Regions from separate parts of the Shewanella sp. Koi 1 genome, predicted to be linked through region 1. Evidence: predicted binding sites of a transcription regulator. Region 1 holds the regulator's gene; each other region holds the start of a gene.

Region 1 (9,947 bases):
AGCTCAACAGTGTGACTCACAGCGCGACCCAAGATATGAGTTCGCAGCAAAATGAAACCCAACTCGTCGCCTCGGCCATCACTGAAATGGCCGCCAGTGCCGTCGAAGTCGCTGCCAGTGCCGATACTGCCAATAAGCTCTCGGAGGATGCCAAAGCGCAAGCCCTCCTCGGCCGCGAGACAGTCACTCGCGCCACCCATTCGATGAGGGAACTGGCGAGCAAAGTCGAAGCCTCGGCCACGACCATAGAACAGTTACGTAACGACAGCGATAAGATTGGTGCCGTGTTGGATGTGATCCGCGCCATTGCCGAGCAAACCAATCTGTTGGCGCTCAACGCGGCCATCGAAGCGGCGCGGGCGGGCGAGCAAGGACGTGGCTTTGCCGTGGTGGCCGATGAAGTACGTTCACTTGCCAGCAGAACGCAAGAATCGACCAAGCAAATCCAGCAAATCATCCAAACACTGCAGGATAGATCGGGCTCAGCGGCGACCATGATGGGACAAAGCCGAGAAGCCACCAACAGCACGGTCGAGCAAGTGACCCAAGTGGAATCGGCTCTCTCGACTATCACCGAAATGGTCATGTCGATCACCCACTCGGTCTCGCAAATGGCCCACGCTGCCGAGCAGCAGTCGACCGTGGTGGAAGAAATTAATATGTCGATCAACAGCGTGAATGACAGCGCCAACCGTACTCTGACAGGGGTTAAACAGGCTGCCAGCTCTGCTAATGGCTTGCTGGGGATAGGTCAACAGCTGGATGGTTTAGTGAGTGAGTTTAAGGTGTAGCCAGTAGCGGATAAAAAATAAGCGTTTCGACATAAGACCATATAGAACCTAGGTACGACTTCAATAAACCTAGTTTTTATAATCACTTATGCCGAAATATCTCCTCGCCAGTTTAAGATAGCGCATTTAACTTGATGACCGCGAAGGTTGCCCCTTGCGCGTCGGCAATCACCGAAAAACGTCCCACATCGGGGATATCGCTTGGCGGCACGCATAGCTGTGCGCCCAGCCCCTGCGCCTTAGCGGCAAAGGCATCACAATCCGCCACCACAAAATAAGGCATCCAATGGGCGGGGATCTCGCCCCATTCCGGTATCATTTTCATCATGCCCCCCATAGACTGACCGTCGATTTGCCACTCGGTGTAATCGATGCCGGGCACATGACTGGGGAGTGCGGTCCAAGGAAACACTTGAGTGTAAAAACTGGCTTCGGCGCTAGGCTCGAGACAGGCCAGCTCCACCCAACACAGGGTATTTTCTTCACCTTGGCGACGCGAGCCAGAGTGATTTTTCGCTTGCCACAGGGCAAAACGTGCGCCTTCGGGGTCGCTGACCTGCGCCATCACGCCCGCATCCCCCACCACATGCGGTCCCATGTGTAATTGCCCACCCGCAGCCAGGATGGCGGCAACCGTCGCTTCGATATCCTTAACCGCAAAATAGATCCGCCAATGGCTAGGGATCTGTGGTTCCGACTCAGGGATTTGATACATGGCCCCTAAATCGTCTCCCTCCAGATTAAACAGCGAAAAATGACCATTAGGAATCGCCATTTCCACCGCATTCCAACCAAACAGTGCGTGGTAAAACGCCTGTGCGCCCTGCCAGTCATGGCTCGCCAGTTCGACCCAACAAGCCTGTCCCTGTGCGTACTGAGTAATCCTCATTGCAGACTCCAATCAAACAGATAATGTGTTCGAGTTAAGCTGGAGTTTGAGCAACTGTCCAGTTTTGGCGATAAAAAGATGAATATAAAGAAAAAGCCCTCAATTTGAGGGCTTGATTCGTAGGCGAAATACTTAGGAAAACTGCGGCAATAAATTCGCCATCGCTAGTAGATGACAAGCCCCTGTCACCACGCCATATAACACCACAAGGATAATTAAGGGCGTGCCACCAAAGACTCTAAAACCTTGATGGTTAGGGAACTGCTGTCTCGATTTATAGGCCATCAGAGCGGGCACTATGACGGCCCAAACAGTTGCCGCTAAGGCTGCGAAACCAATGGCAACCAAAAAGCCATCGGGGAACAACAAACCTAAAATGGTGGGTGGCACAAAGGTGACAACTGCCGTTTTCATCCGCCCCGAGCGTGTATCGTCGAACCCGAATAAATCGGCCAAATAATCGAATAAGCCTAAGGTCACGCCAAGGAAAGAAGACGCCACTGCCAAGTTAGCAAATAGAGTTAACATGCTGTTTAACCAGCTACTTTCCATCACTTTCGACAAGGCGCCTACTAACACACCCATATTGCCACCTTGGGCAATAATCTCACTAAATTGGCTGCGGGGAATGTTGCCCATAGTGGCGACTAACCAGCAGGCATAAATGATCAGTGCGATGAAAGTGCCGACGAAAATCGCTTTGATGATGGTCGATGAATCTTTGCCATAGTACTTCACCAGACTCGGCACATTGCCATGGTAGCCAAAACTTGCCAAGCCAAAGGGCAAAGCAGCCCACAGATAAGGCACAAAGCTTTGATTGCCATCCGGTTCGAGCAACTTAGTCACATCAATCTCGATCAGTAAATTACCAATCGCGAGGAAGAAAGTAATAATCATACCGCCGAGCATTATGGTCGTAATACGGTCCACCGCCTTGGTGCTGATCAACACGATACAAGCCAGCACAACCGCAAATACTAATCCAGCAACACTCTGGGGTAACTCAATACCCATACCCTGTAGGCTATGGTTAACAATCGAGCCGCCGCCACTGATGTAGGCGTAGGTTAAGATGTAAAGCACGAAGGCAATCGATACCCCATTCACGATCCGCCAAAACTGGCCTAGGGTTTCCTTGGTCAGGGTATCGAAACTCGCTCCCGGTTCGAAATGCAGGTTGGTTTCGAGCAGTAACAGTCCCGACATCAACATGCAAAACCAAATACCGAGTAACATCAGTACCGAGTAGCCAAACCACATGCCAGCGCCCACAACGGGCAAAGAAAACATCCCCGCCCCGACTGTGGTACCGGCAATAATCATGGCACCACCGAGCAAAGACTTACCCACCGGCTTATTCTTCGCCGCATTCATATGGTTAGCCATTAAACGATATGCTCCGCGGTCACGCTCGCAACTATGGTTTGTCTCACTGAGGCTCTGAGTAAGCTATTGGCTTGATCGCGAATGCGCTCAACGTCGGATTTATCTTCCTTCTCGGAGAAATAACCCAACTCTTTAAGCTTAACACTCAAGGTGTTATAGAGTTTCTTGTCGTAGAATTCTGGTGCGGTAATTCCATGCAGCGCCCCTAAACGTTGGGCTAGTAGATGGCTTTCAGACTCCAGCTCCGAACGCTCCATCTTAGGTCTGTGGGCCAGCAGATTGAAGATAATCGCATAACGTTGCAAGGTTTCGCTAACGCTTCCGGCCAGCAACAACATTTGACTGGTGTGCTCGGTCACCACCGACAGCGTATCGCTTTCCTGCACAAGCCCCTGCTCAATAAACAGATCCAGCACTTGATTCACATAACTTGGGAGGTCCTTGATACCCATGAATAACTCCGCCTTCAGTAGCGGATAGAAGTCACTCACAATCCCTAGGATATGGGCTCGTGAAATCTGCTTATTGTTGGTTAAGCAGCTAGCAATCAACGACGGAATGATAAACAAGTGGATGATATTATTACGATAGTAAGTCATTGAAATCGCTTGATTCGCGTCAATAGATACTATCTCACCCAGAGGATCGGCATTGATGGAGAACTTATTCAGCTCTAAACCTTGCTGCACTAAGTGCTTGCCATCACCTTCGGCCACCGACGTAAACGAAGTGTAAGGCACACGCTTAAGCAGCGTCAGGTACAAATCTAACTGACGCTCGAGCAAGCAACGCTCTAGGGCATTTTGCTCCGACGCCAACAGCACTAAGCTGGTCAAGGTGATTGAACTGGCGGCGGCAGCATCGTTAATGCGGGTCATCACACGATTTGCTAACACGTTCACCGCAGGGGTTAACCAAGTCGGTTTTTGCTCGGGATCGTCGGCCACTTCAGTGCGCCAGTTAGGCGCCGTTTCATTCAAGAAGTTTTGCAGTGTAATCGGCTCACCAAAGTTGACATAACCTTGGCCAAAATTACCTAATTTACGAATAGCACCAAAGACTTGCCATACAGATTCTTTCTGCTTTTTCTTACCGCTCAGCTCTTTGTGGTAAGTCGCCACTTCCATCACGTGATCGTAGCCTAAATACACAGGCACTAAGGTGACAGGGCGTTCGATACCACGCAGCACACTGTTGATCGTCATGGCGATCATGCCCGTTTTCGGCGCCAATAGACGACCGGTGCGAGAACGGCCTCCCTCAGAGAAATACTCAACCGAATATCCCTTAGCAAACAGCTGATCGAGGTATTCACGGAACACTGCCGTATAGAGTTTATTGCCGTTAAAACTACGGCGAATAAAGAAAGCGCCGCCACGGCGGAATAGCGGCCCCGCAGGCCAGAAGTTTAGGTTAATCCCCGCCGCAATATGCGGTGGCACCATGCCTTGGTAATACAGAATGTAGGATAACAGCAGGTAATCCATATGGCTGCGATGGCAAGGTACATAAACAATCTCGTGACCATCATGGTGCAGCTGGCGGATTTGTTCAGCACCTTTGATGTTGATACCGCTGTAGAGCTTGTTCCATAACCAAGTTAGGAAACGCTCTGCAATACGCACTAGGCTGTCGGAATAATTTGCTGCAATTTCATCAAGATATTCAATTGCTGTTTCACGGGCTTGGGTTTCGGAAATCTTCTTACTCGCCGCTTCTTCCTGAATCGCCTTGCGTAAGGATTCGGATTTCAGCAGGGAGTGGAACATTGCCTGACGATTAGGCAGCACAGGCCCTGTCATCACTTTGCGTTGGCGGCGGAAATGTACTCTAGCCACCCGCGCCAGTTTATGGGCAATCCCCATATCGGTGCCGTGTTCGTCGGCCATGTAACGCAGCGATACCGCATTAGAAAACTGCACAAAGTTGTGACGACCTAAAAATAAGATCATCAAGCACTTACGTAACCAAGTTGGGTTCTCGCGCTCAAGCACAGCCGCCTTCATGGTGTCGTCTTCTTTACCCGGAGTACGGCCCCAATACAGACTCACAGGCACCAGCTGAATATCTAACTCTGGCTTTTCCTTATGGACGGCCAACAGGCGCATAAAACATTCGAGAAATGGCTCATTACTGGCACGCTCGCCAAACAAAGGCTTACGGCCTTCGAGGCAAACGACGCGGGGCGCGACAACACCATTGACCACGAGCGGCTCGTAGGGGCTTGGCAAACCCAGCTTAGTGGTGATTTCGCTTAACGCAGCAATATCACTCAGGGATTCTGTTTTCATTACATAAGCAAGCGGTCTGGACGCGTCCAGATTCAGATCGGCAAAGGGATCCTGCGGCACAACAATAGTGTGCACTAAGTGTTTTTGGATCCAGCGTAATGATTTCAACCAAAGAGAGTCTTGTTTAGGCATTATTCTTATGCAATGTAAGTACGTTCATTAGCCCCATAGAATACCAGATTCTAGGGAATATTCGCTAATACTCTCCAATCGCGTTAAAAAGTGGTTAATACTTGCACTACGAACAATACTGTATATACTAACAGTAACTGTATAGAAAAACAGGAAAGAACATGAGACCGTTGACGCCACGCCAAGCCGAAATTTTAGAGCTGATTAAACGTAATATTGCCGAGACTGGCATGCCACCCACCCGGGCCGAAATCGCCACCCGTTTGGGTTTTAAAAGTGCAAATGCCGCCGAGGAACACCTTAAGGCATTGGCAAAAAAAGGCTGCATCGAGATCATGCCTGGCACTTCCCGCGGGATCCGCCTCCCAGTTGAGGAAGAAGATAACAGCGAATCTGGCTTACCACTGATTGGTCAAGTGGCTGCGGGCGAACCTATCCTCGCCCAAGAGCATGTCGAACAGTATTACCAAGTCGACCCCAGCATGTTCCACCCAGCCGCTGATTTCTTGCTGCGCGTCAGAGGCGACAGTATGAAGAACATCGGTATCCTCGAAGGGGATCTGCTCGCCGTTCATAAGGTACAGCAAGCGCGCAATGGCCAAGTAGTTGTTGCTCGCGTTGACGATGATGTAACAGTTAAACGCTTTGAAAAGAAAGGGAATCTCGTTTATCTACATGCTGAAAATGAAGATTACTCCCCGATTAAAGTCGATTTAAGTTTCCAAAGTCTAACAATTGAAGGGCTCGCCGTAGGGGTGATCCGCAATGGAGATTGGCTATGAACAAACTACTAGGTAATGCCCCGCGTCACCCCGGTTTATGGCTCGATGCGGTACGCGAAACCGATACAGACTGGCAGCATACGCCTATCATCACTATGCCCACCGAGAGCCAAGGGCGCCAAGAGCTAATGCAACTTAGCAAACAATTGGCACAATTGAGCCAACAAGGCCGCTGGGTCGTGCTCATCAACCCACCCAGTATTGGCTACAAGCAGTTACTGGCCAGCGCCGGCGTGCGTATGGATCGCGTACTCTTAGTCCATGCGAAAGATGAAGTGGAAACCCTGTGGGCCATGGAAAAAGCCTTAACTAGCGGCACTTCCAGCGCAGTAATTACTTGGATCCACTCACTCGATGCCCGCGACAATCGTCGTTTGCAAATTGTGGCCAAGAGCGCCCGCGCCATGGGAATCGTGCTAGAAGATGTCGTAAATCACTCACCTACGGACGCGACACTCAAGCAACCTGCTCACTTTGCCCAAGGTAGTTTTTTTAGCTCTGTTCATTAAAATTTTTGCACTGCGTATTTAGCCTTGAAAGCCGCCTCACCTGTGAATGTGGGGCTTTTTTTTTGGCAATTTTTCAGACAATTAGAAAAAGAAGTGATCTTGATCAATTTTTAAACAGCAAGTATGTTTGATTCAGGCGAGCATAATATATCGCCCATTTAGGCAAAAAATATCGACGATTTATCGAATATCTCTTGCACACAAAAATCGAGAATAATGGGTTTATTCAGCAGTATGTGCCAGTGTGGCTAATACCAGCAGTAACAATACTTAATCAAAAGTAAGCCGCCAACGCACGTTGAAGTCAGAGAAGCTTTTTTGGGAACTGAAGAGTTTGCATAGAGTTGAGACTTACTGTGTTGCTCTTCTTTGTGGTTGCTATTCGCAATTGGCAGAGGAGAAGTCTTGTGAAGCAATGGTTGTATTGTTTACTCGTGGTGCTATTCGCCCCACCGTTGGCCGCAGCGGACATGCGGTTCAACATGACCCCCGGCGTAACAGAAATCAGTGGCAAGGTTTATCACTTACACATGACGATTCTGTATATCTGCTGCGCGATAGGCCTAGTGGTTTTTGGCGTGATGATTTATGCCATGATCAACCACAGAAAATCTAAGGGCGCGGTCGCGTCTCACTTCCATGAGAGCACAAAAGTCGAAATCGCGTGGACGATTATTCCTTTTGTCATTCTGATCTTAATGGCGATTCCCGCCACGAAAACTCTGATTGCCATGGAAGATCCCAGCAATGCCGATCTCACGGTAAAAGTCACAGGTTCTCAATGGAAATGGCATTATAGCTACTTCGATCAAGATATTGATTTTTACAGTATTCTCGCAACTCCAAGACCTCAAATCGAAGGTAGTGAAGCCAAGGGAGAGCACTACTTACTCGAGGTCGATAAACCCCTAGTATTACCCATCAATCGTAAAATCCGCTTCTTGATGACCTCAGAGGATGTCATCCACTCATGGTGGATGCCCGCCTTTGCGGTAAAAAAAGACGCTAACCCAGGTTTTATCAACGAGGCGTGGACCCGTATCGACAAACCCGGCATTTACCGTGGCCAATGTGCCGAGCTTTGCGGTAAAGACCATGGTTTTATGCCGATAGTGGTACAGGCATTGCCCGAAGCCGAGTTCGATGCTTGGGTTGTAGAACAAAAACAAGCCGCCAATGCCGCAGCGCAAGCCGCACAAGCCGCGTTATCACAAACACTGACTAAAGAAGAGCTGATGGCTCAGGGTGAGCAAGTTTACCTCGGTCACTGCGCGGCCTGTCACCAACCCAACGGTGAAGGTCTACAAGGAGTATTCCCGCACCTCAAAGGCAGCCCCATTGCGACCGGACCACTGAGCGGCCATCTTGAAATCGTGCTCAATGGTAAAACGGGTACGGCCATGCAAGCCTTTGGCAAACAATTAACGACCCAAGAGATTGCCGCCGTGATTACCTATGAGCGTAATGCGTGGGGCAATAACACGGGGGATGCGGTGCAAGCCAAAGACGTTGATGCCCATAAATCAGGTGGCACCAATAGCGAACCAGTAGCAACGACTCCGCCCCCAGCAACCACCGATGCGCCAAAGCCTGCGACAGAACCCGCCGCCAGTGTCGACCCCGCGAGTCTTCCCACGCTTAGCCATGATGAACTGATGGCCGAAGGGGAAAAGACCTATGCCACGATTTGCGCCGCCTGCCACCAGCTAACGGGTGCCGGTATGCCTCCCGCCTTCCCCGCCCTTGCTGGCAGCGCTATCGCAACGGGTCCGGTCGCCAATCACATCGACATTGTGATGCACGGTAAACCGGGCACGGCGATGCAGGCATTTGGCACACAACTCACGCCACAACAGCTTGCCGCCATCATTACCTATGAGCGCAATGCGTGGGGCAATAATACTGGCGATACAGTGCAACCCGCTGATATTGCTCGCCATGGACAGTAGGGGATTAAGATGAGCACACTGACTCAAGACCAAATTGCCGCCCATGATGAACACCATCACGGTGCACCTAAAGGCATCATGCGCTGGTTACTCACCACTAACCACAAGGACATTGGCACCCTGTACCTATGGTTTAGTTTCATAATGTTTTTAACCGGTGGTGCGATGGCCATGGTGATCCGTGCCGAACTCTTTCAGCCCGGATTACAACTCGTTGAGCCTAACTTCTTCAACCAAATGACCACAGTGCATGGGTTAATCATGGTATTCGGCGCCGTGATGCCAGCCTTTACAGGACTGGCTAACTGGCTGATCCCGATGATGATTGGCGCGCCTGATATGGCACTTCCTCGGATGAACAACTGGAGTTTCTGGATCCTGCCCTTCGCCTTTACTATTTTACTGAGCTCACTGTTTATGGAAGGCGGCGGCCCTAACTTCGGTTGGACCTTCTACGCACCACTCTCGACCACTTATAGCCCTGACAGCACAGCATTATTTGTATTCTCTATTCATATCATGGGGATAAGTTCGATCATGGGCGCCATCAACGTGATCGTCACCATAGTCAACCTACGCGCTCCCGGCATGACCTGGATGAAGTTACCGCTGTTCGTTTGGACTTGGCTGATTACCGCTTTCTTGCTGATCGCCGTGATGCCTGTGCTCGCGGGCGCCGTCACTATGGTGTTAACCGATAAGTTTTTCGGTACTAGCTTCTTCGAGGCGGCAGGTGGTGGTGATCCTGTGATGTTCCAGCATATCTTCTGGTTCTTCGGTCACCCCGAAGTCTACATCATGATTCTGCCTTCCTTCGGCATTATCTCCGCCATTGTTCCAGCTTTCAGCCGTAAACCATTATTCGGCTATTCATCCATGGTGTATGCCACGGCGAGTATTGCGATTTTGTCCTTCCTCGTGTGGGCGCACCATATGTTCACCACCGGTATGCCTGTGTTTGCTGAGTTGTTTTTTATGTACTGCACTATGCTGATTGCTGTGCCGACTGGGGTGAAAGTGTTTAACTGGGTAGCGACCATGTGGCGCGGCTCATTGAGTTTTGAAACCCCAATGTTGTTCGCGGTGGCCTTTATTATCCTGTTCACTATTGGCGGCTTCTCTGGCCTGATGCTCGCCATCACACCGGCCGACTTCCAATACCACGATACTTACTTTGTGGTGGCCCACTTTCACTATGTGTTAGTCACTGGTGCG
Region 2 (9,947 bases), 1.2 Mb from region 1:
TCGTAGCCAGGTACTCTATCCAGCTGAGCTACACGCGCTTAAAACACTTACTTGAAGCACTAATTACAAAATTTCGTCTGAAATTCAAACCTGATGAGTTAAACATAACTAATGCAGAGATGGTGCGCATGGAAGGAGTCGAACCTCCGACCGCCTGGTTCGTAGCCAGGTACTCTATCCAGCTGAGCTACATGCGCGACTTGTATCTATCTTGCTTCAATAAAATGGTGCGCGTGGAAGGATTCGAACCTCCGACCGCCTGGTTCGTAGCCAGGTACTCTATCCAGCTGAGCTACACGCGCACTTTTATCGGTAAGAAATGGCGGAGAAGGAGGGATTCGAACCCTCGATGGGAGATAAAGCCCATACTCCCTTAGCAGGGGAGCGCCTTCGGCCACTCGGCCACCTCTCCGTTTTCTTGGCGCACATATTACTGTTTGACGAAAATAAGTCAAACCCTTTTTCTGAAACAACTTCTGTTTGAAGCGTTTTTAATCACATTGCTGTTATATCCATCCAATGTGTTGATTTGCGCCAATCTTTCGGTTCAAAAAATAAAAAAGCCAGTTAAAAAACTGACTCTTCTATGTCGCTAATACTCGCCTAAGCGCCGTATTAAAAGTTACCACCTTCTGAAGGTGTACCTGATTTTTCAGATTGAATGCGTTGATAGATTTCTTCACGGTGGACAGAAACCTCTTTCGGTGCATTAACACCAATACGCACTTGATTGCCTTTTACCCCTAGCACTGTAACTGTGACTTCATCACCAATCATCAGTGTTTCGCCAACACGACGAGTCAAAATCAGCATTCGATAGCTCCTTTATGTCTTAATTCAGCTTACACACGGCACTCATCCGGTAGATGGGCATATTATAGGGTCAGCTGAGTACAAATTAATAGTATTCAATACTCAAACAGTTATTTAATTACACCTTATTTAGCTCGAAGGCGTGATGCAACGCTCGAACCGCCTTGTGTAAGTCCCTTTCATCGATCACAGTTGACAATTTACTCTCCGATGTCGAAAGTAACTTAGCATGGATTGTTTCATTACCCAATACATCTAACATCTTAGTCAATAATCCAACTTTTGCCTGTAAACCTTTGCCAACTAAAGACACTTTTGCACGTTGACGCTCAACAATCAATTGGCCTAGATCAAGACTTTCGCTTAAAAGCTCTAGCTCATGCAATAAAATATCGACCTTGGCTTCGGCCAGCATAAAACTGACACATTCGGCTGCTGAGGTTTCATTGAGCTTGAGCGGGGTAATAAACTCAACATCAATCTCAAGCCGTGCCAAGCAGGCTAACAGTGCTTGATAATGCTCACTGCTAGTAAACAAACCTTCGATGGTTAAGGTCGCAAGCGTTATTAATTGCAATACCTTGCACGGATGCGGCCATCGCTAGCTCTGATTCATCACCAAATTGGATCAATGTCCCATGGCCCGCCTCAAAGCTGGACAATACACGCAGTGGTACTCTAAAACGTTGTGCGTATTCAACCGAGTCGGGATGCAACACCTTAGCGCCCAGTTTTGCCATTTCTAGCATCACATCAAAACCAATCACATCGAGGCGTCTGGCACTACTATCGATATTCGGATCGGTCGTAAATACACCGGGCACGTCGGTAAAGATTTGGCATTCATCGGCTTTTAACGCCGCAGCGAGTGCCACTGCCGTAGTATCAGAACCACCGCGCCCTAGGGTTGTTACATCACCATTGGGATCAATACCTTGAAAACCAGCCACAATCGGCACAATGCCGTCGTTTAGCAACGAAGTTAAGTATGCCGTATCGACACGCTCAATACTCGCTCGACCAAACTGACTGTTTGTATGAATTTGGACTTGATCGCCAGTCAGGGATCTCGCGTTAATGCCGCGACGTTGTAACGCCATCGCCATTAACGCAATACTGATTTGCTCTCCCGTCGAGACCAGCATATCGAGTTCCCGCGCACTCGCGCGGGGATCGATTTGCGCCGCAAGCGCAAATAGTCTGTTGGTCTCCCCTGCCATAGCAGAAAGCACCAAGACCTGCAGCTCACCATTGTGAGCGGACTTTGCAATTTGCTCGGCAACCACTTCGATGCGTTCAATCGAACCCACCGAAGTGCCACCAAACTTCTTCACAAAAAGCTTGCTACCACTAAGCTTTCGTTTTTCGAGCACAGCAACCTCTTAAGCTAAACGCTCAGTAATCCAAGGTAATACTTGAGACAGTGCCGCATCCAGATTTTCTGGTTGGCTACCACCCGCTTGGGCCATATCAGGGCGACCACCGCCTTTACCACCCACCTGCGCAGCAACCATAGCAACCAGTTCACCGGCCTTCACTTTAGCGACTAAGTCGTTGCTCACGCCCGCGATAAGGTTCACTTTGCCTTCTTGAGCCACACCGAGCAGGATAACGGCGGATTTCAGCTTTTGCTTTAACTCATCTTGCAGGCCACGCAGTGCACCTGCTTCAACGCCTTCAAGTTTCTTAATCAGCACATTTACGCCATTAACCACAACCGCATCACCGGCTAAATCCGCACTGGCTGCCGCAGCTAACTTATCTTTCAGTTGCTGCATGTCTTTTTCAAGCTGCTTCATTTTATCCAGTTGCGCTTTCAGCTTAGCCACAACAGATTGGGTATCGCCTTTCAGAAGTGCTGCCGCTTCTTCAAGTTGTGCTTGTTGCTGTGCCACATAGGCCATCGCCGCTGCGCCGGTTACCGCTTCGATACGGCGAACGCCCGCAGCAATACCCCCTTCAGAGGTAATTTTGAATAAACCAATGTCACCGGTACGGCCAACGTGAGTACCACCACACAGTTCGATAGAGAAATCGCCCATAGTGACAACACGCACTTGTGCATCGTACTTCTCACCAAAGAGTGCCATAGCGCCTTTTTCTTTGGCTTCATCAATCGCCATTTCAGCGACTTTCAGCTCATGGTTACGGCGAATTTGGGTGTTAACTAACTCTTCAACCTGTTTCAATTCAGCAGGTTTGACCGCTTCGAAATGAGAGAAGTCGAAACGTAAACGCTCAGGGTCAACTAACGAACCTTTTTGAGTGACATGAGTACCCAACACTTGACGCAGCGCAGCATGTAATAAGTGAGTCACAGAGTGGTTTAACTGGGTGCGGTGACGCAGTTTCTTATCCACTTTTGCTTCAAGTACTTGGCCAACGCTTAAGCTGCCAGCCGTTAACGTACCTTTGTGACCTGAAGCTTGACCAAACTTTTGCGTATCGCTAACAGCAAACTCAATACCTTGAGCCACTAATACGCCCTTGTCACCTACTTGGCCGCCCGATTCTGCGTAGAATGGCGTCACATCGAGCACGACTACGGCATCATCACCCGCATTGATTGCAGGAACTGACTCACCGTTTAGGTAAAGTGCCGTGACTTTGGCATTGCCTGTGAGTTCTGAGTAACCACAGAATGCAGTTTCAGCATCAATTTTCAGTGCCGCGTTGTAATCGGCGCCGAAGTTACCCGCGGCTTGCGCGCGGCTACGTTGTTCAGCCATCGCCGCTTCGAAACCGGCTTCATCGACGATAATGTTGCGCTCACGGCATACGTCAGCGGTTAAATCCACTGGGAAGCCATAGGTATCGTACAGTTTGAAGACTGTTTCACCGTCTAAGGTGTCGCCCTGCAATTCGTTTAACGCGCTATCCAGGATACCTAAACCACGCTCAAGCGTACGAGCAAACTGCTCTTCTTCCGCTTTAAGGGCTTTTTCAACAATCACTTGAGTATCGGCAAGACCTTTAGCGGCATCGCCCATCACTTCGATTAGCGTCGGAACTAACTTGTAGAAGAAGGCTTCAGTTGCCCCTAACTTGTTACCGTGACGCACGGCGCGGCGAATAATACGGCGCAGCACATAGCCACGACCTTCGTTCGATGGCATTACACCATCGGCAACTAAGAAGGCGCATGAACGGATATGGTCGGCAATAACGCGCAGTGACTTGTTAGATAAGTCAGTCACGCCGATGATTTCAGCCGCTTTAGCAATCAAGGCGCGGAAAATATCGATTTCGTAGTTTGAATGCACGCCCTGCATAATCGCAGCGATACGCTCAATCCCCATACCGGTATCGACTGAAGGTTTTGGCAGCGGCAACATTTCACCAGAAGCTTGACGATTGTATTGCATGAATACGATGTTCCAGATTTCGATGAAACGGTCGCCATCTTCTTCTGGGCTACCGGGACGTCCGCCCCAAATATGATCGCCGTGATCGTAGAAAATTTCGGTACATGGACCACAAGGACCTGTGTCACCCATTTGCCAGAAGTTATCTGAAGCGTATGGCGCGCCCTTGTTATCGCCGATACGAATGATGTTTTCAGCGGCAACACCAATCTTTTTATTCCAAATTTCAAAGGCTTCATCGTCTGTTTGGTAAACAGTCACACACAGACGCTCCTTTGGTAGCTTCAAGACTTCAGTCAGGAATGTCCAACCAAAACGAATCGCATCTTCTTTGAAATAATCACCAAAGCTGAAGTTACCCAGCATTTCGAAGAAAGTATGGTGACGCGCGGTGTAACCAACGTTATCTAAATCGTTGTGTTTACCACCCGCACGGACGCAGCGTTGGGCTGTGGTCGCACGTGTATAGCTACGTTTGTCCATGCCAAGAAACACGTCCTTGAACTGGTTCATACCGGCGTTGGTGAATAAAAGCGTTGGATCGTTGCCTGGTACAAGAGAACTACTGTCCACAACTTGGTGACCATTGCTGCGGAAAAATTCGAGGAAAGCACTTCTAAGCGCTGCTGTCGTTTGATACATGAAATCGTCCTGAATTGGGTAAGCATGACCAGCTACACCATAAGGTAGCCGTATTTCTATTTGCCCAGCATTATAAGCAGACTGAGGAAAGACGACCAGCCTTGAATAGCGATATAGGCTTAGGAATCTCATATTTTCGGTGAGTTTGCAGCTAAGACATGGCTTATCACAAAAGCCAAGCGGTAAAGAAGAGTCGATGAGGCGAACCCGCACCGCTGCCGAACGCAAAAGACAACGACAAGCACTAGCCTAGAGCTGCGAGTTTATGCCATGACGTTAGTCATCATGGTCTTCCAAAGGGTCGTAATCTAAGGCGTAGGAGACTTGTTCGTAATTAAAGCCTTGGCTCAGTAAAAACCGCACCCGTTTGGCTTTTTCTTTCGCCAGCAGCTCGCGGGATTGTGAGCCTTTGACCTCGGTGACTTTTGGGATAGCATATTTTTTGATGGCTTTAGCTTTTGCTAGCTCAAACCAATCATGATCATTTGCAGATAACGCGGCTTCGATACAATCCTTTGAAAGCCCCTTTTGGGCAATGGCTTGGCGAATACGGATAGGCCCATGACCACGGGCAATATGGCTGCAAACGAGAAGCTCGGCATAGCGCTTATCATTGATAAAACCCGATGCTTCACAATCATCGAGCACGGGATCAATATCTACGACCTCAAAGCCTTTTTCGAGCAGTTTGGAGCTGATTTCTTGGCGAGAATAGTCGCGGCGCGCTAACAGCGCGACCGCGATTTGACGGGCAGACTGGCTCAGAATACTTCGCCTGTTTCGAAATCAACATTGCCTTCGCTATTTTCATCATCAGAAGAAGATGAAGACATAGCACTTGGGTTACTCAGCAGTAACTCACGCAGTGTTTTATCGATTTCAGCAGCAATTTCTGGATTTTCAGTCAGATATTTACCGGCATTTGCACGGCCCTGACCAATCTTGTCACCCTTGTAGCTGTACCATGCACCGGCTTTTTCGATCAGTTTATGGGCCACACCTAAATCGACTAATTCACCGGTACGGTTGATACCTTGACCGTAAAGAATTTGGAACTCAGCTTGCTTAAACGGCGCAGCAACTTTGTTTTTAACCACTTTAACGCGCGTCTCGTTACCTACCACTTCATCGCCTTCTTTGATAGCACCTGTACGGCGAATATCGAGACGAACAGAGGCGTAGAACTTCAGCGCGTTACCGCCTGTTGTGGTTTCTGGGTTACCAAACATCACACCAATCTTCATACGAATTTGGTTGATGAAGATTAACAGTGTATTCGATTGCTTGAGGTTACCCGCTAACTTACGCATCGCTTGGCTCATCATACGCGCCGCTAAGCCCATGTGTGAGTCGCCAATTTCACCTTCAATTTCCGCTTTGGGTGTTAATGCCGCAACCGAGTCAACGATGATCACATCTACCGCGCCAGAACGGGTTAACGCATCACAGATCTCAAGGGCTTGTTCACCAGTATCGGGTTGTGAACACAGTAAGTTATCGATATCAACGCCTAACTTTTTAGCATAGATAGGGTCTAGCGCGTGCTCGGCGTCGATAAAGGCACAGGTTTTACCTTCGCGCTGAGCGGCAGCAATCACTTCTAATGTCAGCGTCGTTTTACCTGATGATTCTGGACCATAAATCTCAACGATACGTCCCATTGGTAAACCGCCAGCACCTAAGGCGACGTCAAGGGAAAGTGAACCAGTAGAAATAGTCTCAACATCCATAGAGCGGTCTTCGCCCAGCTTCATGATGGAGCCTTTACCAAATTGCTTTTCAATTTGGCTCAATACCGCAGCAAGTGCTTTCTCTTTGTTTGGATCGACCTTCATTCCTGTTCCCTCATCTAGACAGTATCAGTACTGTCAAAAGTGATATTCAATTTATTAAAGCGGGTAATACAAAAAGCGAGGCTCTTTGTCATAATCTGCTGACTAGTATACTGTACAATCATACAGTATCAAGACCTGTGAATGATTTATTTTTCAGTCAGAAAATTTTCCCGTTGAGACAAGCTTTTACCGACTCGTGCTGCAGATTTGTCAGGATATCAGTGAATATCCATGGTTTAAGGGTCAATTTTCAGAAAATTATTGCTAAGATTGGCGTCAATTTATTTTAGACAGTAATAGTGCATATCCACTGATTTTTTATCCCATTACTGTACGACTTTTTTCCCCCGCTTTGGGCCGGCATAACGGACGAAAACGATTTAATGAATCCTATAGATACCGATGATTTAGAAAAACATACCCCTATGATGCGTCAATATTTGACCATGAAAGCAGAGCATCACGACATGCTGCTGTTTTATCGTATGGGTGACTTCTATGAACTCTTCTATGATGACGCAAAACGCGCCTCTGAATTATTGGGCATTTCCCTTACGGCCCGCGGCAAAAGTGGCGGTGACCCGATCCCGATGGCGGGTATCCCTTACCATGCAGTTGAAGGCTATCTCGCCAAATTGGTTCAAATTGGCCAATCGGTCGCGATCTGTGAGCAGATTGGCGATCCTGCTACCTCAAAAGGCCCTGTTGAGCGAAAAGTGGTGCGCATCGTCACCCCAGGTACTTTGACCGACGAAGCGCTATTACAGGAGAGACAAGACAATCTGTTAGCCGCGGTTTATCAAGGTAAAGTCGGTTTTGGCTACGCGACCCTCGATGTGTCTTCCGGCCGTTTCGTGATTGCTGAATTAGAGACAAAAGAGTCCCTCGAAGCCGAGCTTCAACGTACCAATCCGGTCGAAATTCTCTATAGCGAAGATTTTGGCGCGATGGAGCTATTGCATCATTTTAAAGGCAAGCGTCGCCGCCCCGAGTGGGAGTTTGATTACGATACCAGCATTAAACTGCTGCTGGCACAGTTTGGCACTAAGGATTTGCACGGCTTTGGGATTACCGATGCAAGGCTTTCGCTACAAGCGGCTGGTTGCTTAATGCAATATGTGAAAGACACCCAGCGCACCGCCCTGCCCCATATCAATGCCATTACCCGTTTCAATCAAACCGATACGATTGTCTTGGATGCGGCAACGCGCCGTAACCTCGAACTGACACAAAATTTGAGTGGTGGTCGAGATAACACCCTAGCAGCCGTACTCGACAATACCGCCACAGCCATGGGCAGCCGGATGTTGCAACGCTGGATCCATCAGCCGCTAAGAGACCATGCCCAGATTTTTGCTCGCCAAACGGCCGTGAATGAATTACTCGAGACCACTGCCCATGAATCATTGCACGAACAGCTTAAAGCCCTAGGCGATATTGAACGTATCATGGCAAGGCTGGCACTGCGTAACGCTCGTCCAAGGGATTTTGCCCGCCTACGCCAAGCATTAAACCTATTGCCTCAGTTGCAGCAATCACTCGCGCAGTTAAGTGCGCCCCATACGGTGAAACTAGGCCGACTCTTAGGTGAGTTTCCCGAAGAGCAACAACTGCTTGAGCGCGCCATTGTCGATAATCCGCCGATGCTTATCCGTGATGGCGGCGTGATCCGTGAAGGCTACAATGCCGAGTTAGATGAATGGCGAGGCTTAAGTGAAGGAGCCACTGATTATCTAGTTCAGCTCGAGGCGCGGGAAAAAGAGCGTACCGGCATTGCCACGTTGAAGGTTGGCTACAACCGAGTGCATGGCTACTACATCGAGGTCAGTCGCCTGCAATCGCAGCAAGTACCGTTAAATTACCAACGTCGTCAAACCCTTAAGAATATGGAGCGTTACATCACGCCCGAGCTTAAGGAATACGAAGAAAAAGTGCTGTCGAGCCAAGGTAAGGCGCTCGCCCTTGAAAAACAACTTTGGGACGAATTGTTTGATTTAATCCTCCCCAAGTTGCATGAGCTACAAGCCTTCGCCAGAGCGGCAGCCGAACTCGATGTGCTGAGTAACTTTGCCGAACGTGCCGAAACCTTAGGGTATACCTGCCCAGAACTGAGCAGCGAAATCGGCGTAAAAATCGAAGCGGGTCGCCACCCTGTAGTCGAGCGTGTGAGTCAAACGCCTTTTATCGCCAACCCTGTCACCCTGCACAATCAACGCCGGATGCTGATTGTTACAGGTCCAAACATGGGCGGTAAATCGACCTACATGCGCCAAGTGGCGCTTATCACCCTAATGGCACACATTGGCTGCTTTGTGCCAGCTGATCGCGCCATCATTGGCCCTATCGATCGGATTTTTACTCGGATTGGCGCCTCAGACGATCTCGCCTCTGGTCGCTCAACCTTTATGGTGGAAATGACTGAAACGGCAAATATTCTCCATAATGCGACCGCACAAAGTTTAGTCTTGATGGATGAAATTGGCCGCGGCACATCAACCTACGATGGCCTGTCATTAGCTTGGTCTGCGGCTGAATATTTAGCACAGCAAGTCGGCGCAATGACGCTGTTTGCGACCCATTATTTCGAGTTAACGCAATTACCGGAAATTATGGCTGGCGTTTATAACGTGCACCTCGATGCGATTGAACACGAAGACACCATCGCCTTTATGCATGCAGTGCAAGAAGGTGCAGCCAGTAAGAGTTATGGTTTGCAGGTTGCGGCCCTTGCCGGGGTGCCAGCTCGGGTGATTAAGGCGGCAAAACACAAGTTACATCAACTTGAGAGCCGCGATCATCAAGTGGAAGGTGCTAATGTTCACGGCACTAGGGCACCGATCCAAACACTGCTCGCTCTGCCTGAGCCAGTGGAGAATCCCGCTGTCAGCAAATTAAAAGCCATAAATCCCGATAACCTGACCCCAAAACAGGCGCTGGATTTACTCTACGAGCTAAAACGCTTGAGTTAACACATAGAGTGAAAACTCGCGATAACATAAACGCGAAAGCATAAAAAAACGCCCTCAATATTGGGCGTTTTTTATGACTTGATGAACGGGTTTAGGGCTAAATATCCAAGCCAAAGTTTCTAAACCTAAATCTCTAAACCTTAGTTTCTAAATAATGCCTCTACAGAGAGACCTTGAGCGCCCAGCAAATCACGTAGGCGTTTAAGGGCTTCTACTTGAATTTGGCGAACACGTTCACGGGTGAGGCCAATTTCTGCGCCTACGTCTTCAAGGGTTGAGGGTTCATAACCCAATAAGCCAAAGCGGCGCGCTAACACTTCTCT
Region 3 (9,947 bases), 2.0 Mb from region 1:
GGTCTGTTATTGGTTCTATGGCTAAGGATGAGATGGCGAAAGGGTGATTGATAGCGATGCAAACAGTCGCTTTTAGCAGGTAAAAATCAGGCGCATTAGATCCGCTCTAATGCGCCTGATTATTAAATGATACCGAGTGCTTTTACCTTGTTATCTTGCTGGTAAAGAGCATCGGCGTAGCAGTGCCTCGCTTCAGGGCTTTAGTTACTGGGCTGGAGCCCATTCTTGCCATTCGCTCTGGGCCTTGTGTTGCAACTTAATCACAGCACCTTGGCTTAAGCGATTAGCTGCTTGCGTCGTTTCCTTAGTAGCGACATTAATGCCGCCCGCTAATAGGGTTTCGAGCGAGCCGGCTTCAATTTGCGCACCAGAGAAAATCCCCACATCGACTTTAATGCCCGAAGCGTCCCAGAACAGGCTGCTCTGATTCACTAAGTGACTGTACTGCGGCTCAATATGTGCTTGCATTAGCACACTGTTGCCTTGAGACGACAGGCTGTAACCATCGATTTGGCCGACTTTAATGCCACGGAAGAAGATTGGCGTGCCGACTTTCATCGAGCCAAGGTTGCTATCTTCTAAGGTAAACTTAAGCGCATCTTCGGCCACGTTGGCATAGCTGCTCTCAACCAATTTGGCCTGGAATTGACTCGCCTTTTGGTTGCTCTTACCCGGTAACACACCAATATAAGGCCCAGTGATTAAGGTTTCTGGCGCTTTGATCCCCGCTAAGGAGATTTGCGCATCAACAATATGGTACTCAGTATCACTGCGGCTGAAGTGCTCGGCATAGTCGCCATAAAGATAGGCGGTGGCCGTGAGAGTGGCTAAGTCGGCATTGAGCTTAACTTGCGTCACTTCACCCACTTGATGACCTTGATAACGAATGGCGGCCTTGGCAGCCAATTTCGCCGAAGCGGGTAAGGTGAGTTTGATGGCTTGAGCCTGCGCTAAGGCGAGCTGTTTGCTTTCGTATAGTTTAAGTGTTGCATTAGGCTCACTCGTTGAACTATCCAACAAACCTAAGCTGATGCTGCCCTTTAACGCACCCTGAAGTGGCGCGACGGCGACATCAATACCCGCAAGACTGGCGCTGACATCCACGGCACTATTACGCCAAAACACTTTAGGTTTTTGCACTAGGGGTTGGAACTGTTTATCGATAGCGATTTTAATCGCAAAGTCTTCGGTTTTACTCTGCCAATTGACCGACTCCACACTGCCGATTTGCATTTTTTTATAGTAAATCGGTGAGCCTTGGCTGACATCGGCGCCATCCACGCTGGTCAGGGTAAAGTACAGACGTTGCTGCCGAGCAAAAAACTGTTTTGCTCCATCCATTGAGCTAAAGAGTGACAGGCGAGTATTTGCCGCAAGCGGTGTGTCGCTGCTTCCTGGGATAAGACTTACAGCCCCTTTGGTGAGGGTCGCCATATCGCGGGTTTTCACCGACACTCCATCGAGTGAGGCATCGATACTCAGCGCCGACTCGGGGATAAAATAGCTATCACTGCGAACTAAGCTGGCAAACTCAGGCTGCAGCTCGAGTTGATATTCGACGGCCGACAGATCTTTGGTTAATTTCACCGCAAGCACCTGACCGATAGGCAGCTGCTTGTAACGCACTTCAGCACCTGCGGTGAGGCCCATGTTTTCAGTTGAGGTGATAGTGAGCTGACGTTTCTTGGCCTTCAATAGATCCGGCGCCGTTTCTTGCAGGGCAAAACTGCTTGGCAGCGCCGTATTGGCATTGGTGCCGGGTAAAAAGTTAATCACGCTTCCCGTGAGTAAACGCTCGGGGTTTTTGATCCCAGAGAGCGAAATATCGGCGCCTTCAAGCCAAAACAGTCCGTCACTGGTTAATAGGTTGGCGTATTCAGGCTCAAATTTTGCCACCGCAGTCACGCCGGTTGCGGTGAGTTGTTTGCTCTGCAGAGTACCAATGGTGATGCCGCGATACACAATGCGAGTGCCTTTATCAATCGCGTTGCCATCGTTCATGGTCAGGCTCACTTCAATTCCACCAAGGGCGCTGGTTTCGGAATCATAGAGGGCAAAACTGTCACCATTTTGTGCCGCAGGTGCCTTATCATCGGAGCTGAAACTCACGCCGCCCGCCAGAATGGAAGCTAAGCTCTCAGTGTTGACTTTTATGCCCGCTAAACTGGCGTCGACTTTCACGCCGGAAACGTTCCAAAAGTGAGAGTTTTTCTTCACTAAACGCGCATATTGCTCTTGGATAAAGGCGCTGATAATGACTCTGGCGTTGCCGTCTAAACGATAGCTGACCACGCTGCCGACAGGGATCTGACGAAAGAACACTGGTGAACCCACGTCTAACGAGCCGAGTTTATCGGCCGTCAGTTCAATCATTACCCCTTCTGAGCCCACCTGCATCGGTGGTGGTTGACGCTCAGCCTCAAAGAAGGTGGCGGCATTGCCTTTACCGGGTTGAATCGCGATATAGTTACCCGAAAACAGCGCATCTAAGCCTTCAACACCCGTGATGCTCGCTTTTGGGGTGACTAACCAAAAGAGGGTTTCTTTATTTAAGAAAGGCTTAGCGCGATAGTCCATCATGACTTTGACGTTTACGCCCTTAAGATCCTCATCGATACCAATGTCTTTTACCTTACCGACAGTAAGACCTTGGTATTTGACTAAGGTTTTGCCCACATCGATCCCCGTGGCACTGGGGAAGTGGATCTGAATTTCAATGCCCGATTCTTTGATGCTCTTAATGCCCAGCCATGCGCCGAGTGCGAGCGCCACTATCGGGAGCAGCCAAATCGGCGAAAAGAGTTTTTTCTTCACAACTTTTGGCGATTCAATTTGTGTCATCTTGAGGTTCCAATCGATCCCAGAGTAAACGAGTGTCTAAAACTTTTGCGGCAAGTTGAGTCAGTAAAATCACCAATGCAAACGCCGTGGCCGCAGGTGCAGGCTTTGCATCGAGTAATTGCCCCATATTGACGAGGGCAACCGTTAAGGAGATCACAAACAAATCGAGCATTGACCAGCGGCCAATCCACTCAATCACATGAAATCCCACCATGAGTTTCTTTTTCGAAATCGGCAGATTAAAACTGATGGCACAGAGGTAAGTGGCCAAACCGATAATTTTCACCCAAGGCACTAAAATACTGGCAATAAATACAATAATAGCGATGGGCAACATATCCGAATGCACTAAATGGATAATCCCCGAAAAAATCGTATCGTGGCGCACTTGCCCCTGATTGGTGAGCATTGTAATAGGGTAGAGGTTGGCAGGAACCAACAAAATGGCGGCGGTGATCAGCAGCGCCCAACTTTTTTGTAAGCTGCTGTGATCACGGACATGGAGCTCGGCTTCGCAGCGGCTGCAGTGGCTATTGTCACTGCTATTGAGCTGCCTGCACACTCGGCACAGGCACAGGCCTAAGTCTTTTCCCTGTTGCTGCATCTTAGTGTCGCTCCTGCATGAGAAGACTCCACATATGCTCAATATCGTATTCACGCTGCAAGAACAGGGTGACTAAAAAAAGCATGGTGAAGCAGAAGGTGCCCATACCGAAGTAAATATCCGAAAAATCAGATAACTGAAATGATGACACCAAAAAGCTAATCACATAAATCTCCAGCATGGTGAGCTGGGATAGTAGCCCTTGCAGCTTTAACAACTGTTTGAGGCTGCGACGCCAAAATGGACTGCCAAGTCCCCATTTGACGATCAAAATCTGACTAAGAATCGACAGGATCAACAATCCCGGGCCAATCACGGCGGCGGCGAGCACGGCTAATCCCACGACCCAATAACCTTGGTCGAACACCGCAAAGGCGCCCTGAAACACTGTAGTGGTGCGAATGCTACCCAAAAAGTGGATTTCGAGTACTGGGAAAAAATTGGCGGGGAAATAGAACACCAGCGCGGTAATACACAGCGCTAACATGCCGTTTACCGAGCAGTATGGTGTGTCATAAAGTGCGGTGCTGCAGCGCGGGCATAACGCCCTAACACCCGTAGGTAAGGCGCGCTTTCGAACGGCTAAGTCGCAGGAACGACAGAGGATTACAGAGTTTTCTGCTGTATTTTCATGCATATAAAAATATTAAATTAGCCCCAAAGCCATTGAGAGAGCAAATAATCCGCAATAAAACCATATTACAGGGTGAGATAGCACATTGCTTGACCCATCTCGACAACGAAAAGCGTACTCATAATACCAGAATAATCAGAATACTTGCATCACTAGTTCACTTTATGTCATCCTGATTACTGTATATAAAAACAGTGCGAGGGCAGTCATGGCAGTTATTACACAGTTTGTCGTGGTAAGAGAAGGGGTGGAGAAGATGACATTTACATCGAAAAAGGAGGCTGACGCCTACGATAAGATGCTCGACATCGCCGATAACCTCATTCCATTTATTCAAAAAGCGCAGCTCGGAATTGATGAAACCGTGAGCGAACAGCTCGCATTCTATTTTGCTAACAATAAAGATGAGCTGACAAACTTGCTTAAAGGCGTGGTTCAAGTTAATAGTACGCCATCAAAACAAAATGCAGCGAAAAAAGCGCCTAAGAAGGACGATGCTGCCGAATAATTTTTTAGGAAGTCTATGAAACCGCAATTTTATGAGTCACTGAATCGTCAAGCGCTGGCCTTACTCGAGGGCGAGGATGATTTAGTGGCTGCCATGGCTAACTTTTCTGCTTTGCTAAACGATAACCTAACCGAATTGAACTGGGTGGGTTTTTACGTGATGCGTGGCGAACAGCTGGTGTTGGGTCCTTTCCAAGGTAAAGTGGCCTGTACCCGTATTCCAATGGGTAAGGGCGTGTGCGGCACCGCCGCGCAAACCAATCAGACGCAGCGCGTCGCCGATGTGCATCAATTTGATGGTCATATCGCCTGCGATTCAGCCAGTAATTCTGAAATTGTTATCCCAGTCCGCGCCGATGGTAAGGTTGTGGCCGTGCTGGATATCGATAGTCCTATTTTTGACCGCTTCGATGAAGCAGACCAAAAGGGCTTGGAATTATTGGTAAAAAGCTTCGAAAACTGCCTATTTGCTTAATTTGCGTACAATAACGCATAATTCATAGTCGCAATCGGTGGCGTGCGCCTTATAATAGCGCATGCACTGATAAGGCTTATTTTGAGCACAGCCGAAATAAGCCTGATAGGTTCAGCCGTGAAAAATTGTTAACTTATATTTTTTAACTTTAGTTAACTCGGCGAGAATGCTAATTTGTACTTTGGCTCATATGTGAGCTTAACCAAGATAAACGACTCGTAAGAAGCTGATTTTTATCACCTCGGATTCGATGTCCCTTTTTAACTGTGGAAGTAATGATGGAATCAACAGATAAGTTGACCGACACCAACGCAATTTTGGCGTATTTGTATGAAACATTTCCTTTGTGCTTTATTGCTGAAGGTGAAACTAAGCCATTAAAAATCGGATTGTTTCAAGATTTGGCTGAAAGGTTGGCTGATGATTCTAAAGTCAGTAAAACTCAACTGCGAGTTGCCTTAAGACGCTACACCAGCAGCTGGCGCTACCTGAAATCGGTAAAAGCCGGTGCACAGCGTGTGGATCTTGATGGTCAGCCATGCGGTGAGTTAGAGCAAGAGCATATCGATCATGCTCAAGCGATGTTGAAAGAAAGCCAAGATAAAGCAAAAGCTAAGCGTGCAGCTCAAGCACCAAAAGCCGCGCCTGCGGGTAAAGCGCCTGCGAAGAAAGCCCCTAAGAAAGTTGCCGTGCCAGCACGCAAGACTGAGCGCCCAGCAAAAGCTGCACCTAAGGCAGAGCCTGCTGTTAACTTAGTTCAAGCGCAATTGACCGATTTAGCGAAGAAGCAACGTGTTAATGTTAAGTTAGGGATGACGCCAGTAGCCGGCGTGATCACCGACATTAACAAAGAGGACATTCATGTTCAGCTAGATAGCGGCTTAACGGTAAAAGTGAAAGCGGAACATATCCTGCTGTAATCATTTAATCAAACGGAGTAACTTGTTGATGCGAAAACTCACTTTGGCTACATCCATTGCCACTGTTTTTGTCGGATTCTCGGCTTGGGCTGTCCCCCCTACGATTCAAATCAGCGAGTTACCCACTCTCAAGCAGGAAGCGCAGCATAAAGTGGCGAGTAAGCGAGTGACGGATTTATACACTCGTTCCCACTATCATAGATTTGCATTAGATGATGCGTTTTCTGCTCAGATTTTTGACCGCTACCTGCAGCAACTCGACTACCGTCGTAATGTGCTGACGCAAGCCGATGTCGACAGCTTCAAACCTTACGTTAATCAGTTTGACGATATGCTGAGCTCGGGTGAACTCGAGCCTGCTTATAAGATGTTTGATTTGGTTCAGAAACGTCGCTACGAAGGTTTTGTATACGCACTCTCTCTGCTCGACAAAGAGATGGACTTTACCGTTCCGGGTGATGCCTACGAATACGATAGAGAAGATGTTGCTTGGCCAAAAGATCAAGCCGAGATCAACGAGTTATGGCGTCAACGTGTTAAATACGATGCGCTGAATATGAAACTCACTGGCAAGAAATGGCCTGAAATCGTTGATATTCTGCAAAAACGCTACAACAACGCCATCAAGCGTCTGACCCAGACCAATAGCGAAGATGTGTTCCAAGCGGTGATGAATGCCTTCTCCCGTAGCATCGAGCCACATACTAGCTATTTATCGCCCCGTAATGCGGAACGTTTCCAAATGGAAATGAACTTAAGCCTCGAGGGGATTGGTGCGCAGTTACAGCTTGAAGACGATTACACTGTCATCAAGAGCTTGATTGCAGGCGGTCCTGCGGCCAGCAGTGAAAAACTGTCGCCTGAAGATAAGATCGTCGGTGTCGGCCAAGAAGGCGGTGAGATTGTTGATGTGATCGGCTGGCGATTAGACGATGTGGTCGATCTGATCAAAGGGCCTAAGGGCAGTAAAGTCGTATTACAGATTTTACCTAAGAAGGGCGGCTCTAACGCTAAGCCGTTTAATCTGACCTTAGTGCGCGACAAAATTCGTTTAGAAGACCGTGCCGCGACCTCAAAGATCATCGAGCCAAAAGACGGTGAATACGCCAACCGTAAAGTGGGTGTGATTCAAATTCCTGGTTTCTATATGAATTTATCCCAGGACGTTGAAAAAGAATTAGTGAAGTTAAACGAAGCCAAGGTTGAAGGCGTCGTCATCGACTTACGTGGTAATGGCGGCGGTGCGTTGACCGAAGCCGTGTTACTGACGGGACTCTTTATCGATATGGGCCCTGTGGTGCAAGTGCGGGACGCCGATGGTCGAGTGTCTGCCCACCGTGATAACGATGGCAAGACGACCTACGCTGGCCCGTTAACCATTATGGTTGACCGTTACAGTGCATCAGCTTCGGAAATTTTTGCCGCCGCGTTGCAAGATTACGACCGTGCGCTGATTGTCGGTGAGTCAAGCTTTGGTAAAGGCACTGTGCAGCAGCATAAGAGCCTTGGTCGAATCTACGATATGTATGAGAAGCCGATTGGCCACGTGCAGTACACGATCCAGAAGTTCTACCGTATCAACGGTGGTAGCACTCAGCTCAAAGGCGTAACCCCGAACATTGCTTACCCAAGTGCGTTAGAGCCGGGTGAATACGGTGAAGCGGAAGAGAAGAATGCTTTACCTTGGGACAAAGTGCCAATGGCGCAATACGGCACCCTAAACGACATCACCCCTGAGTTGGTGGCGAGTTTAGATAAAAAGCACCTTGCCCGTATTCAGAACAATGTCGAGTTTAACTATATCAATCAAGATATTGCCGACTTTAAAAAGCATCATAAAGAGAAAACTGTCTCCTTAGTTGAAAGTGAGCGCATTGCCTCGCGTGAAGCCGATGAGAAGAAAGTACTCGATAGAACCAACGAGCGTCGTGTTGCCCATGGTTTAGCCGCGGTTAAATCGATGGAAGACATTAAAGACAAAGACGACATTGAAGCACCAGATGCCTTCTTAGACGAAACGGCCTATATCACCTTAGATATGGCGGATGCAAAAAAGCTGGCTAACGCTGGCACTAAATAGGCGGTTATTGCGCCTGTTTACCGTATCTTAAAACGCGCTTATGGCGCGTTTTTCTTATTTAGAACAGTGTTAAAGGGAACGACATGACACAAGCACAAGCAAAATACCTTAAAGATTATCAAGCTCCCCAGTTCACGATCGAAACCATTGATTTAGATTTTAATCTCGATGGTAAAAACACCCTGGTTAAAGCCGTTAGCAAAGTCAAACGCACTTCATCTCACACCAATCCCTTAGTGCTCGATGGTGAAAGTTTGACCTTAGTGAGTGTGGCCATTAATGGACAAGCGGCGACGTATCACGCGAGTGAAGGGCAGTTGTCCATCGAGACATCGCTGAATGAATTTGAGTTGACCATCATCACCCAACTCGATCCTGAGGCTAACTCAAGCCTCGAAGGGCTCTATATGTCCGACGGCGCCTACTGTACTCAGTGCGAAGCCGAAGGCTTTAGACGCATCACGTATTTTCTCGATCGCCCCGATGTGTTAGCCAAATACACAGTGCGAATCGAAGCCGATAAGCTGGCGTTTCCGTTCTTGCTTAGCAACGGTAACTTGATTGAGAAAGGCGAGCTCGATGATGGCCGTCATTACGTGCGCTGGCAAGATCCCTTCCCAAAACCTGCCTATCTGTTTGCCTTAGTCGCTGGCGATTTCGATCTGTTGCAGGATGAGTTTATCACCCGCAGTCATCGCAAAGTGGTACTGCAGGTGTTTGTCGATAAAGGTAATTTACACAAAGCGCACCATGCAATGGCGTCCCTGAAAAAGTCTATGGCCTGGGATGAATCTCGTTTTGACTTAGAGTACGACTTAGATATCTACATGATAGTCGCGGTCGACTTTTTCAATATGGGGGCGATGGAAAACAAAGGCTTAAACATCTTCAACACCAAGTATGTGTTAGCAGATACCTTGACCGCAACCGACGAGGATTACCACGGCATTGAATCTGTGGTCGGCCATGAGTACTTCCATAACTGGACGGGTAACCGCGTGACTTGCCGTGACTGGTTCCAATTAAGCCTTAAGGAAGGCTTGACAGTGTTTCGCGATCAGGAGTTTAGTTCGGATTTAGGCTCTCGTGCTGTGAACCGAATTCACGCGATTAAAGTCATCAAAAACCAGCAGTTTGCTGAAGACTCAGGCCCAATGGCGCATCCGATCCGCCCCGAGTCTGTGATTGAGATGAATAATTTTTATACTGTTACTGTATATAACAAGGGCGCTGAAGTTATTCGCATGATGCACACCCTGCTGGGTGAAGCCCATTTCCAAGCGGGGATGAAGTTATACTTCAAACGTCACGATGGCCAAGCCGTGACTTGCGATGATTTTGTCGCGGCGATGGAAGATGCCAGTGGTATCGATTTAACGCAATTCCGTCTCTGGTATAGCCAAGCGGGTACGCCAATTGTCACCGCAAGCGACAGTTTTGACGCTGAGGCTGGGACTTACCAGTTAACCCTCAAACAAACGTTAGCTGGTTGTGCTTCACCTTTGCATATTCCCTTTAGCTTAGAGCTGTTAGATGAAAAAGGGCAGTCACTAGTAAATCAAGTGCTTGATTTTACTAAAGCAGAGCAAGTATTTACATTTGAAGGTATGCGCCATAAACCCGTGGCATCTTTACTACAGGATTTCTCTGCACCGGTTAAATTGCATTATCCCTTTGAAATCGATCAGCTTGTTCATTTGATGCGCTTTGCCTCGAGTGAAGTGGCGCGTTGGGAAGCGTCGGTGGCGCTCGTGAGCCAAGCGATTTGGCAAAATGTGGCGCATTTGCAGCAACATCACACCATGACTTTAGATGAGCGAGTGAAGGACAGCTTTAAAGGCGCCTTACTCGATGAGCAGTTAGATCAGGCGCTGATGGCGGAAATG

What was found. Region 1 encodes LexA, which represses DNA repair genes until DNA is damaged. Its sites were predicted from a motif close to TACTGTATNNNNATACAGTA; they were not measured.
Region 2: recA (recombinase RecA) is a predicted target of LexA. The motif match lies at 6,764-6,783, and genes of this name have one in related genera.
Region 3: ACUZ8J_RS11845 (YebG family protein) is a predicted target of LexA. The motif match lies at 4,257-4,276, and genes of this name have one in related genera.

The regions. Positions count from the first base shown of each region.
Region 1 covers NZ_JBREJM010000001.1:4,670,880-4,680,826, forward strand. The annotation lists gene ACUZ8J_RS20525 (methyl-accepting chemotaxis protein) at 1-791, shown strand, start outside; gene ACUZ8J_RS20530 (VOC family protein) at 904-1,680, opposite strand; gene mtr (tryptophan permease) at 1,813-3,069, opposite strand; gene plsB (glycerol-3-phosphate 1-O-acyltransferase PlsB) at 3,069-5,492, opposite strand; gene lexA (transcriptional repressor LexA) at 5,654-6,274, shown strand; gene ACUZ8J_RS20550 (cell division inhibitor SulA) at 6,271-6,783, shown strand; gene coxB (cytochrome c oxidase subunit II) at 7,191-8,732, shown strand; gene ctaD (cytochrome c oxidase subunit I) at 8,742-9,947, shown strand, end outside.
Region 2 covers NZ_JBREJM010000001.1:3,461,113-3,471,059, forward strand. The annotation lists tRNA gene ACUZ8J_RS15315 (tRNA-Arg) at 1-38, opposite strand, end outside; tRNA gene ACUZ8J_RS15320 (tRNA-Arg) at 121-197, opposite strand; tRNA gene ACUZ8J_RS15325 (tRNA-Arg) at 226-302, opposite strand; tRNA gene ACUZ8J_RS15330 (tRNA-Ser) at 321-412, opposite strand; gene csrA (carbon storage regulator CsrA) at 616-813, opposite strand; partial or broken gene ACUZ8J_RS15340 (aspartate kinase) at 932-2,186, opposite strand; gene alaS (alanine--tRNA ligase) at 2,196-4,820, opposite strand; gene ACUZ8J_RS15350 (regulatory protein RecX) at 5,097-5,564, opposite strand; gene recA (recombinase RecA) at 5,582-6,655, opposite strand; gene mutS (DNA mismatch repair protein MutS) at 7,039-9,624, shown strand; gene rpoS (RNA polymerase sigma factor RpoS) at 9,765-9,947, opposite strand, start outside.
Region 3 covers NZ_JBREJM010000001.1:2,704,282-2,714,228, reverse strand. The annotation lists gene ACUZ8J_RS11865 (nucleoside recognition domain-containing protein) at 1-25, shown strand, start outside; gene ACUZ8J_RS11860 (MlaD family protein) at 205-2,841, opposite strand; gene ACUZ8J_RS11855 (paraquat-inducible protein A) at 2,828-3,445, opposite strand; gene ACUZ8J_RS11850 (paraquat-inducible protein A) at 3,447-4,082, opposite strand; gene ACUZ8J_RS11845 (YebG family protein) at 4,288-4,587, shown strand; gene ACUZ8J_RS11840 (GAF domain-containing protein) at 4,603-5,061, shown strand; gene proQ (RNA chaperone ProQ) at 5,340-5,981, shown strand; gene prc (carboxy terminal-processing peptidase) at 6,010-8,061, shown strand; gene pepN (aminopeptidase N) at 8,145-9,947, shown strand, end outside.